One region of the Methylocaldum sp. MU1018 genome, then DNA from elsewhere that is predicted to be linked to it. Evidence: predicted binding sites of a transcription regulator. Region 1 holds the regulator's gene; the other holds the start of a gene.
What was found. The regulator HrcA, encoded in region 1, represses chaperone genes, less so after heat shock. The targets are predictions, from matches to a motif close to TNTTAGCACTCNNNNNNNNNGAGTGCTAANA.

Region 1 (5,664 bases):
CTGCGTAACCCCGGCCACACTGGCTTTTTCCACTAACAAGTGGTTATGACCCTGAGCCGCGACCTGCGGCAAATGAGTTATACAAAACACTTGCCGTCCCTGCCCCAGCGCACGCAGCTTGTGGCCGACGATTTCGGCCACTCGCCCGCCGATTCCGGTATCCACTTCGTCGAAAATCAAGCTCGGAACGGTTTTGGAATCGATAGCCGCCACCTGAATGGCCAGGCTGATACGCGACAGTTCGCCGCCGGATGCGACTTTGGCCAAAGGACGCGGCGGTAAGCCCGGATTGGCGCTGACCAAGAACTCGACTTGATCCATGCCGAAAGGACTCGGCTCGCTCCTGTCCTCGGGACGCACCTCGACCAGAAACTGTCCCTGCGGCATGCCCAATTCCTGAATCATTTCCGAGATACGCGATTGCAGCGTGCCGGCGGAGGCTCGCCGGCGCCGAGATACGAAATCGGCAACGTCCCCGTACTCCGCGAGAACCAGCCGAAGATCGGCCTGCAAGCTCTCGATCCTTTCCGTTTCGCGAGCGATACCGCTCAATTCCGAGCGCAACGATTCGAGCTGTTTGGGCAGTTCCTCCGGCGGAACCTGGTGCTTGCGGGCTAAGCGATGGATATCTCCAAGGCGCTGCTCCAGCCAATCCAGACGACCGGGATCGGCCTCGATACGTTCAAGTTGACGGCGGAGTTGCAAAGCCGCTTCTTTAACCTGTACTTGCGCTTCGTTAAGGAGAGCGGCCGTTTCTTCCAGCTCGGGAGCCAGCCGACTCAAGTCCGATAAGGCATGGATGGCCTGTGCCAGATGCGCGTTGACCGAGTGATTCTCGTCTTCGTAGAGAAGTTCGAACTGGGCTTGGCCCGTGGCGAGTATTTTGCCGACATTCGCCAGAAGCGTATGCTCTTCGATTAGAGCCGGATAGTCCAATCCCGAGATCTCGTGCTGCTCCAGCTCGTCGATTTGATAGCGCAGCAATTCTTCCCGAGCCGCCTGATCCTTGGCCGTGTTCGCGAGCCTGTCCAATTCGCCCCGGGTATTTCGCCAATGCGCATAGAGGTCGTTTATCTGGACCAGCAGCGCTTCGTTCCTCGCGGCCTCATCCAATAAACGCCGCTGCTCCGCTGCCTTCAAAAGATGCACATGAGCATGCTGACCGTGTATCTCGACCAGATTGGATCCCAGTTCCTGCAAGGCTTGCAAGGTGATCTGGCGCCCGTTGACGAAAGCTTTCGAGCGTCCGTCCTGGCCGATTATCCGCCGCACCAGGCACTGGCCGTCCTCCGATAATTCATTTTCCTCGAGCCAGCGACGTGCCTCGGGCGCGTCATTCAATTCAAACGCAAGACTGATTTCGGCGCGAGCGGCCCCCGGGCGGATAAAACCGGAATCGGCACGATCGCCCAAAGCCAATCCCAAAGCCGTCAACAGTATCGATTTTCCTGCGCCGGTCTCACCGGTCAGCACGGTTAGCCCGCGCTCGAATTCCAATTCGAGCGATTGGACGACAGCCAGATCTCTGATGCTGAGGTGAGCAAGCATGATTAGCTCCGATAACCGGAACTCCAATTGAGCTTTGCTCTAAGAATTTCGAAGAAATCGTAATCAAGCGGATGAAGAATACGGAAGCTTTTCGACTCTCTTCGGATCTCGATGCGGTCGTCGATCTCGACGTCGGGAATCGACACGTTGTCACACACGACCTGCGCCTTGAACTGCTTGCTGGGCCTGAAAGCGATTTCGATCACGCTGTCGTCGGCCACGACTATCGGGCGGTTGGTCAAGGTGTGCGGATTGATGGGCGCCAATACAATAGCCCTGAGCGTGGGATAAAGAATCGGGCCTCCGGCCGAGAGAGCATAGGCCGTAGATCCTGTGGGCGTGGATACGATGAGCCCGTCAGAACGTTGAGAGTTCAGGAAAACGCCGTTGATCGAGGTCTCGATTTCGATCATGCTGGCGGCGTTCCAGCTATGCACGACCACCTCGTTGATCGCGGTCTGCTCGTGCCATGTACGGCCGTTACGCAAAATCTTCGCGCGCAGCAAGAAACGCTCGTCGGCGCTGAACCGTCCATCGAGAATCTCATCCAGGATGGTGCCGGCATCTGAGGGGGAAATGTCGACGAGAAACCCCAGCCGCCCCAGATTCACTCCGATCAGCGGAATCTCGAACTGCGCCAGAACGCGCGCGGCGGACAACAGCGTGCCGTCGCCGCCGACGACGATCGCGAGGTCGCAGCGCCGGCCTATTTCGGCGACAGTCCCCGTTTCCGGCGAAGACTCAGCGATGAAATGGGCGCAATCCCTTTCCACCAGCACGCGCAGCCTCCGCCCGACGAGGTGCCGGTAAAGCACGGAAAGGGTTTCGGCAATGCGCGGCGCATCGGGCTTCCCGATCAGGGCAACGTTCCGGAAAGGAGATGACATGAGTTTCTGCGGCTGTAAACTTATTACGGCGTGTCTGCAAGCCCGAACGGCCTGTGCCGCAGCTTACATTTGAGACTGCAAATAGTTCTGTAGTCCTATTTTTTGAATCAAACCCAACTGGGTTTCCAACCAGTCGATGTGCTCTTCTTCGCTTTCGAGTATCTCTTCCAGAAGATCGCGGGACACGTAGTCGCCAGCCTTTTCGCAACAGTCGATGGCTTCGCGCGCCAGGGAGACGCTTTGCAGCTCCAGCTGGAGATCGCAGCCGAGCATTTCTTCCGGATTTTCTCCAATCTTCAGATGGCCGAGATCTTGCAAATTGGGCAATCCTTCGAGAAACAAAATACGCTCGATCAACTTGTCGGCATGCTTCATCTCATCGATAGACTGGTCGTACTCATACTTGTCGAGCCCGCTCAATCCCCAGTTCCTGTACATTCTGGCGTGAAGGAAATACTGATTGATGCCGATCAGCTCGTTGCCGAGTACGCGATTAAGGTAGTCGATAACCGTTGAGTCGCCTTGCATGATTCTCTCCTTGGATACGGAATCGTTTGTCCCGCGTTCGTTAAGAACACACTCTATGTTAGACGCCGTTTTCTCGATATGGTATGAGCTTCTTGACACATTATCTAGGGGTTGCTACTTTTTTAGCACTCGATGGTTTCGAGTGCTAAAAACCTTACCATCCGAGGATATCGGTGCCCAACTATCCCCAGTTAAGCGCACGCGCCCAACACTTGCTGAAAGTGCTGGTGGAGCGCTATATCGGCGAAGGCCAACCGGTTGGTTCTCGGGCGTTGGCCCGCGACACCGGCTTGAATTTAAGCCCGGCGACGATCCGTAACATCATGGCGGATCTGGAAGACATCGGGCTGATCACGTCGCCGCACACATCGGCGGGACGCATGCCCACGGTGACCGGCTACCGCTTCTTCATCGATACTTTGTTGACGGTCAAGCCTTTACAGCAAGACCTCGTCAAGCAGCTTCGCCTGAACCTGGATACTCAGGACAATCCCGACGACCTGCTCGAAACCGCCTCCCGGGCCCTCTCGGAAATTACGCACATGGCGGGGCTCGTGATGTCGCCGCGCCGTGAAATCGTGGCCTTCAGGCACATCGAGTTTATCTCGCTATCCGGTCAACGCCTGCTGGTCATACTGGTCACCAACGAGCAGGAGGTCCACAACAAAATCATTCACACGTCCCGCCGGTTTTCTCCTTCCGATTTGCAGGCGGCAGCGAATTTTCTCAACTCGACGTACGCGGGCAAGGATTTAACCGCGATTCGAGAGAGTCTGTTTAACGATTTGCAGGACGTGCGGAATCGCTTGAGCCAGGAAATCATAGACGCCGCCGAAATTGCGGATTTGGCCCTCAAAGATGAAAGAGAACGCCGGAAACCGTTTGTTCTGACCGGCGAGATCAATTTGATGGACTTTGCCGACTTGGCCAACATGGAGCGGCTGCGCTCCTTGTTCGAAGCGTTTCATCAGAAGGAAGACCTGGTCCATCTGCTGGACCGCTGCCTGGAAACCCCCGGCGTCAAGATCTTCATCGGCGAGGAATCCGGCTATCGCGCACTGGATCAGTGCAGCCTGGTGACCGCCTCCTATTCCGTGAATGACGAAGCGGTAGGCGTCCTTGGCGTCATCGGCCCCACCCGCATGGCGTATGAACGGGTCATTCCCCTGGTCGACGTCACGGCGAAATTGTTGGGGGCCGCCTTGAATCAGAAATCCCTGCCCCCATCTTAATCCACATCTGATAGAACAACGTCGCCCCATGCGTGCATAGACAAGCGCAGCGGGCTCGTCGTCATTTTGTTTAAGGAGCATGTTATATGAGCAAAGACCAGGCTTCGCCAGAATCGCCGCCAACGGCGCCGGATCAAGTGGAACAGGCGTCTTCTATCGACAAGCCAATCGAGACCGAAGAAAGCGTTGTCGAACCGACCCCGATCGAACAACTGGCGCAACAGTTGGCCGATACCACCCGACAAGCGGAAGAAAACTGGGACAAATTCGCACGTACCCAGGCCGAGTTGGAGAATTTGCGCCGACGTTCGGAAAAAGAACTCCAGAATGCCCACAAATACGCCCTGGAAAAGTTTTCGAAAGAACTGCTGACCGTAGCCGATAGCCTCGAACTCGGCCTGCAAGCCGCGGCGGGAGACGCCCCGGACGTGGCAAAACTGCGCGAAGGCATGGAGCTCACGCTCAAGCAGTTGAATTCGGTGCTGGAAAAATTCGGCGTCCGGGCAGTAGACCCGATGGGCGAAAAATTCAACCCGGAATTACATCAAGCCATGGCGATGCAGCCGGCCGCAGATGCCGAGCCCAACACGGTCGTAAAGGTTTTCCAAAAAGGATACCTGCTCCACGACCGCCTGTTACGCCCGGCGATGGTGGTTGTGGCTCAAGCCGCCGCGGGGTCTCCCCATATCGACGAACAAGCTTGAAATCAGCAGCGGCGCCCCCATATTAACGTTATACCACCACCTAAACCACAAGCTATTGATTAATCTGGAGAATTAAATGGCGAAGATCATCGGTATCGATTTGGGCACCACCAACTCCTGCGTGGCCATTCTCGAAGGGGGCAAACCGCGCGTCATCGAAAATGCCGAAGGCGCCCGCACCACGCCCTCCGTCGTGGCCTTTACGGGCGACAACGAGGTATTGGCGGGTCAGTCGGCCAAGCGGCAGGCGATCACCAACCCCAAAAACACGCTATACGCCATAAAGCGCCTCATCGGACGCCGCTTCAAGGATTCCGTGGTCCAAAAAGACATACATCTCGTGCCGTACAAGATCGTCGAAGCCGATAACGGCGACGCATGGGTCGAAGTCAACGGCAAAAAGATGGCCCCGCCGGAAATCTCGGCGCGCGTCCTGATGAAGCTGAAAAAGGACGCCGAGGCCTTTCTCGGCGAAGAGATCAAAGAGGCGGTCATCACCGTACCGGCGTACTTTAACGATTCCCAGCGTCAGGCCACCAAAGACGCAGGCCGCATTGCCGGACTCGACGTCAAGCGCATCATCAACGAGCCGACGGCTGCGGCCATGGCCTTCGGCCTGGACAGAAAGCACGGTGACATCAAAGTTGCGGTTTACGACCTTGGCGGCGGTACGTTCGATATTTCTATCATCGAGATTGCCGAAGTCGACGGCGAGCATCAGTTCGAAGTGCTGTCCACCAACGGCGACACTCATTTGGGCGGTGA
Region 2 (5,664 bases), 1.2 Mb from region 1:
TCGCCTACCCCGTCCGCAATCCGAAGCAAGCCGCTCGGCATCGATGATTTAACCATAGAATATCAATAGCTTATGATCTCTCAACTGACCCCGATGGAACTCGAAGTATCACGGATGATCGTGGAATCGTTAAACCTCGAAGCCGCGCCCGAGCACATCGAACCGGAAAAGCCCCTGTACCGGGACGGGTTGGGGCTCGATTCCATCGACCTGCTCGAACTGTCGCTGGTCATCTCCAAAAAATATGGATTTCAGGTCAAATCGGACGACCCGGAAGTCACCAACATTTTCTCCTCGCTCCGGGCGCTGGCAGGCACTATCGAGAAGCGCCGCGTGAAATAAGGCATGAGAATCAGGACGGTTTCATCCTTGAGCCTGGCGGCGCTGTTTCCCGTTTTTTCCTATGCCGCCCTACGTCTGGACGTGCCGCCGGTCTGGTTCGGGCTCGTCGATTTCACGCTGTTGGCGGCCATTTCCATCGCCGCCCGATTATCGAGCGGCGGCCGGACGAAAACGCTCGGCCGTCTCTGGCCGCTCACCGCGGGATTCGGCCTCTGCCTGCCGGTCTTTTATCTTCGGCCGGATGCTCTGATCTATCTTTCACCGATCAGTATCAGCCTGATGCTTGCGGGACTGTTCCTGTCGACGCTCGCTCCGGGACAGGAGCCGCTGATCACCCGGTTCGCCCGACTGGAACGGGGCGTGCTGCCCGACGATTTGCAGATTTACACCCGTCATCTCACCTGGGCCTGGACCATCTTTTTTTGCCTGTCGGTTCTGGAATCGGCGCTGTTGGCCCTGTTCGCGCCGGTGGAAACCTTTCTCCTGTTCACCAACTCCGTGAACTATCTCTTGGTCGCCGCATTCTTCGTGTCCGAGTACATCTATCGGCGCATCCGCTATCGGCATCACAGCCATCCGTCCATCATCCGACTGATCGCCACCATCGCCCGCTCGGGCATGATTTCGGCGATCGAGAAATAAACGCCCGCCGAGCGAAACCGAACGGTACGCGATGATCGAGGCGAGCTTCACCGTATCTCCGGACCACCCCGCCCTGCCCGGCCATTTCCCGGATAATCCGGTGATACCCGGCGTAGTGATCCTGGACGAGATCGCCCGTCTCTGGCTGATGGCCCGGCCAGGCTTCCGTCTCGCCGGCATTCCCGCCGCAAAATTTCTTGCGCTGCTCCGCCCCGGAGAACCGTGCCGGGTTCGCTTCGCCGAAAGCGGCGAATACTCGGTGAAATTCGACTGCTGGTCGGGCGAAAGGCGCATCGCCCAGGGGCGCCTGCTATTCGCCTCCATCGTCCCATGAGCCGCAACTGGATTACCCAAAGAGAACGCAGCACCGGCTTCTGGCTGCGCACGATCGTGTGGATCGCCTTGCGCCTCGGCCGGCCGATCGCCCGCGCCCTGCTCTATCCCATCACGGCATACTTTTTGGTTTTTGCCGACCGCTCGCGCCAAGCCTCCGCCGCCTATCTCGCGCGCATCTTCGGTAGAGCGGCGTCGGGGCGGGAACTGTTCCGCCACTACCACACCTTCGCCGAAGCGCTGCTCGACCGGGTGTTCGTGTTCGCCGAACGCGACGAATTCTTTCAAATCCGGATACACGGATTCGACCTGCTGGAGCGGCTGACCTCGGACAAACAAGGATTCCTTCTGGTCGGCGCCCATGTCGGCAGCTTCGAAATCCTTCGCGGCCTCGGGCTTCGGCACAAAGGACTTGCCGTCAAGTCGCTGGTCTACGGAGAAAATTCGCCCAAGATCAACGCCATTTTCAGGGCGCTGAACCCGGACCTGTTCAAGGACATCGTTCCCGTCGGTAACGCGAACGCCCTTCTGGGGCTCGACGATCATATCGCCCGGGGTGGCGTGGTCGCTCTGCTGGGCGACCGCAGCGTACACGGGGAAAAGCGCGTCTTGTGTCGGTTTCTCGGCGAGGAGGCCTGGTTTCCGGCGGCCCCCGTGCTGCTGGCGAATTTATTCAAGGCTCCGGTGATTTTGTTTTTTTGCCTCCATAAAGGCGGCGCCGATTACGACGTGCATTTCGAACTGCTGGCCGAGCGCGTGGAATATTCCCGAAAAAACCGGGACGAAAAGATCCGGGAGTACATGCAGCATTACGCCGACCGGCTGGAACACTACTGCCGCCAGGCACCTTACAACTGGTTCAATTTTTATGATTTTTGGGATAAGAGCGGATAGCGCGGGCACCGCGATCTCATGATTTGATCTACCGCCGCGCTTGAAGCTTCCCGATCGTTCAAAACTCCGCAATCGAGTCCCTTGCCAATGCAATGGATTGAAGGTCATCGACGCCGGGAAAGATGCCCCGGCGGCTCCGCGCTCCGCCGGATTCGTCCGGAACGCCGCACAGATGAATCAAAGAGGGTTGGCCGGCCAGTTTTTCATGTCGGGGAGTCCGTGCGCCGCGAACCGGTCGAATTTCCGAGAACCAATCGCCCAAAGCAGAAGTCATAGAAACTTCAACCGGCAAGGATTCCGAAAAAAAGACCGGGGCTATCCAACGTTATGTGAAAGGAGATCAGCAATGAAACGAGCATTGATTGCATTTGGATCGGTAGCTTTTTTTGTGTCGATCGCTTTCGGCACGCAAGCGGCTGAGACCCCCAAATTGACGCCCGAGGATACGGACAAAATACAAAGCGCGCCAAAACCGACAACCCAGCAACTGGCTGCTCCAACGATTGCAGCAGGCGTTGCAACGAGCAACGCCCAAACGGCGGTAGCGTGTACCCAGTGTTATACGTGCGGTGGGGACTGGCCCATTTTTCAGGGCGCCTTTTCCGTGCCTCCAGGACCATTTAACGTTACGGAGCGCGGCGGTAATTGCTCTGGAGTTCCAGGAACGGTAACCTCCGACACCCGGCCTTTCCTTTGCTGCCGGTAAATACGAAAGGCAAGCGCCGGCCTGTCCGGGCGTACCCAGAAACCACTGTTAATTGAAACGCATAACCAGCCCCTGAGAGATCCTCAGCCTTCAATTCAGCCAATCTGAACAGCGTACCGAAAGATTCGCGCGGTCCCGTTCAGATTGGCTTTTTGCTGCCCGCCGTGGTCGGGCCGATCCTGAAGGAGTTCCGTGCCCGGATCGGCCAGCCGGCGACGGGGAACGACTTTTAGAGGCCGCGCGATTCCGTAATCAAAATTTCATGTTGCACCCCTTGAAAACCGAATTCACATCACTATATTGTTAGCAGCTCTCGTCAGAGAGTGCTAACACACTATTGTGGTTTTTCGAGAATCAAACCTCTTCAAGGAGAACACAGTCATCATGAAAATTCGTCCCCTGCATGACCGTATCGTCGTAAAGCGCTGGGAAGAAGAAAAAACCTCTCCGGGCGGAATCGTCATTCCCGACACCGCCAAGGAAAAGCCGATCAAAGGCGAAGTGGTCGCCGTAGGTAACGGCAAAATCCTGGATAACGGTCAGGTGCGCGCACTGGATGTAAAAGTCGGTGACAAAGTCTTGTTCGGCAAATATGCCGGTACCGAAGTCAAAATCGACGGCACCGAATATCTGATGCTGCGCGAAGACGACATCATGGGCGTATTCGAAGCCTGATCCACGACCCTAACGTTCAGACTGATTTTTGGAGGAATTCACTGATGGCAGCGAAAGAAGTCCGTTTTTCCGATGATGCCCGTCAACGCATGCTGGCCGGAGTCAACGTTCTGGCCGACGCCGTGAAGCAGACCCTGGGTCCGAAAGGCCGCAACGTCGTGCTGGAGAAAAGCTTCGGCGCACCGACCGTCACCAAAGACGGCGTTTCCGTGGCAAAAGAAATCGAGCTGAAAGACAAGTTCGAAAACATGGGCGCGCAGATGGTGAAAGAAGTCGCGTCCAAAACCTCCGATGTCGCCGGCGACGGCACCACCACCGCGACCGTTCTGGCCCAAGCCATCGTTCGCGAAGGCTTGAAGTCCGTGACCGCGGGCGCGAATCCGATGGACATCAAACGCGGCATCGACCAAGCGGTCGGCGTGGTCGTCGAAGAGCTGAAGAAGCTCTCCAAGCCGTGTACCGACAGCAAAGCGATCGCCCAGGTCGGCACCATTTCGGCCAACTCCGACGAGAACATCGGCAAGATCATCGCCGACGCCATGGACAAGGTGGGCAAAGAAGGCGTGATCACCGTCGAGGAAGGCTCCGGCTTGGACAACGAACTCGACGTCGTCGAAGGTATGCAGTTCGACCGTGGCTATCTCTCGCCTTACTTCATCAACCAGCAGGAAACCATGAGCGTCGAGCTCGAAAACCCGTACATCCTGCTGCACGACAAGAAAATCTCCAACATCCGCGATTTGCTGCCGCTGCTCGAAAAAGTGGCGAAGTCCGGCCGTTCGCTGCTGATCGTCGCCGAGGACGTCGAGGGCGAAGCCCTGGCCACCCTGGTGGTCAACACCATGCGCGGCATCATCAAAGTGTGCGCCGTCAAGGCGCCGGGCTTCGGCGACCGCCGCAAGGCCATGCTGGAAGACATCGCCATCCTGACCGGCGGCCGCGTCATTTCCGAAGAGCTCGGCCTCAGCCTCGAGAAGGTCGATCTGGGCGATCTCGGCAACGCCAAGAAAGTTCAGATCAACAAGGAAAATACCACCATCGTCGACGGCGCCGGCAAGGCCGAAGACATCAAGGCTCGCGTCGAGCAGATTCGCAAGCAGATCGAAGACACCACCTCGGACTACGACCGCGAGAAACTGCAAGAGCGCGTGGCCAAGTTGGCCGGCGGCGTCGCCGTGATCAAAGTCGGCGCGGCGACCGAAGTCGAGATGAAGGAAAAGAAAGCCCGCGTGGAAGACGCGCTGCACGCGACCCGCGCCGCGGTCGAAGAAGGCATCGTGCCGGGCGGCGGCGTGGCCTTCATCCGCGCCCAAAAAGCGCTGAAGGACCTGCAAGGCAAGAACCACGACCAGACCGTGGGCATCGCCATCCTGCGCCGTTCGATCGAGGAGCCGCTGCGGCAAATCGTGACCAATGCGGGCGAAGAGGCTTCCGTTGTCCTGAACCGGGTTCAGGAAGGCGAAGGCACCTTAGGCTACAACGCCGCCACCGGCGAATACGGCGACATGATCCAAATGGGTATTCTGGACCCCACCAAGGTCAGCCGCTCCGCATTGCAGAACGCGGCTTCCGTGGCCGGCCTGATGCTCACCACCGAAGCGATGGTGGCCGAACAGCCGAAGAAGGAAAAGGCTGCCGGCATGCCGGGCGCCGGCATGGAAGACATGATGTAATCGATCGTTTCCGCGGTCGACGACATCAAAGCCCCGCCGGAAACGGCGGGGCTTTTTTTATCCGGTCTTATCCTTTTTTTCTATATTAAAAGTAATTTTTAGAATTTTTGAGGATCGGCATCATGTGTTACTTTACGCGTTATTTTTCTCCATCGACACGACATGAGTACCGAATCCTTCGATCTCGATCAGCTTAAACGCGACTTGGCCGGAAAAAATCCCCGCGTCATTCTCAAGACGGCGCTCACCTGGTTCGACAATATCGCCATCTCCTTCAGCGGCGCCGAGGACGTGGTATTGGTCGACCTGGCCAGCCAGCTCAAACCGGGCATCCAGGTCTTTACCTTGGATACCGGTCGCTTGCACGCCGAGACCTACCGATTGATCGAAACGGTTCGG

Region 2: a site for HrcA is predicted at 3,219-3,249, ahead of groES (co-chaperone GroES). Genes of this name have one in related genera too.

The regions. Positions count from the first base shown of each region.
Region 1 is NZ_CM132195.1:3,392,942-3,398,605, forward strand. It holds gene recN (DNA repair protein RecN) at 1-1,548, opposite strand, end outside; gene ACWJKU_RS15615 (NAD(+) kinase) at 1,551-2,435, opposite strand; gene bfr (bacterioferritin) at 2,499-2,963, opposite strand; gene hrcA (heat-inducible transcriptional repressor HrcA) at 3,137-4,195, shown strand; gene grpE (nucleotide exchange factor GrpE) at 4,282-4,899, shown strand; gene dnaK (molecular chaperone DnaK) at 4,976-5,664, shown strand, end outside.
Region 2 is NZ_CM132195.1:583,230-588,893, reverse strand. It holds gene ACWJKU_RS02800 (chorismate transformation enzyme, FkbO/Hyg5 family) at 1-52, shown strand, start outside; gene ACWJKU_RS02795 (phosphopantetheine-binding protein) at 73-342, shown strand; gene ACWJKU_RS02790 (hypothetical protein) at 346-984, shown strand; gene ACWJKU_RS02785 (3-hydroxyacyl-ACP dehydratase FabZ family protein) at 1,016-1,318, shown strand; gene ACWJKU_RS02780 (LpxL/LpxP family acyltransferase) at 1,315-2,211, shown strand; gene groES (co-chaperone GroES) at 3,302-3,592, shown strand; gene groL (chaperonin GroEL) at 3,637-5,265, shown strand; gene ACWJKU_RS02765 (phosphoadenylyl-sulfate reductase) at 5,428-5,664, shown strand, end outside.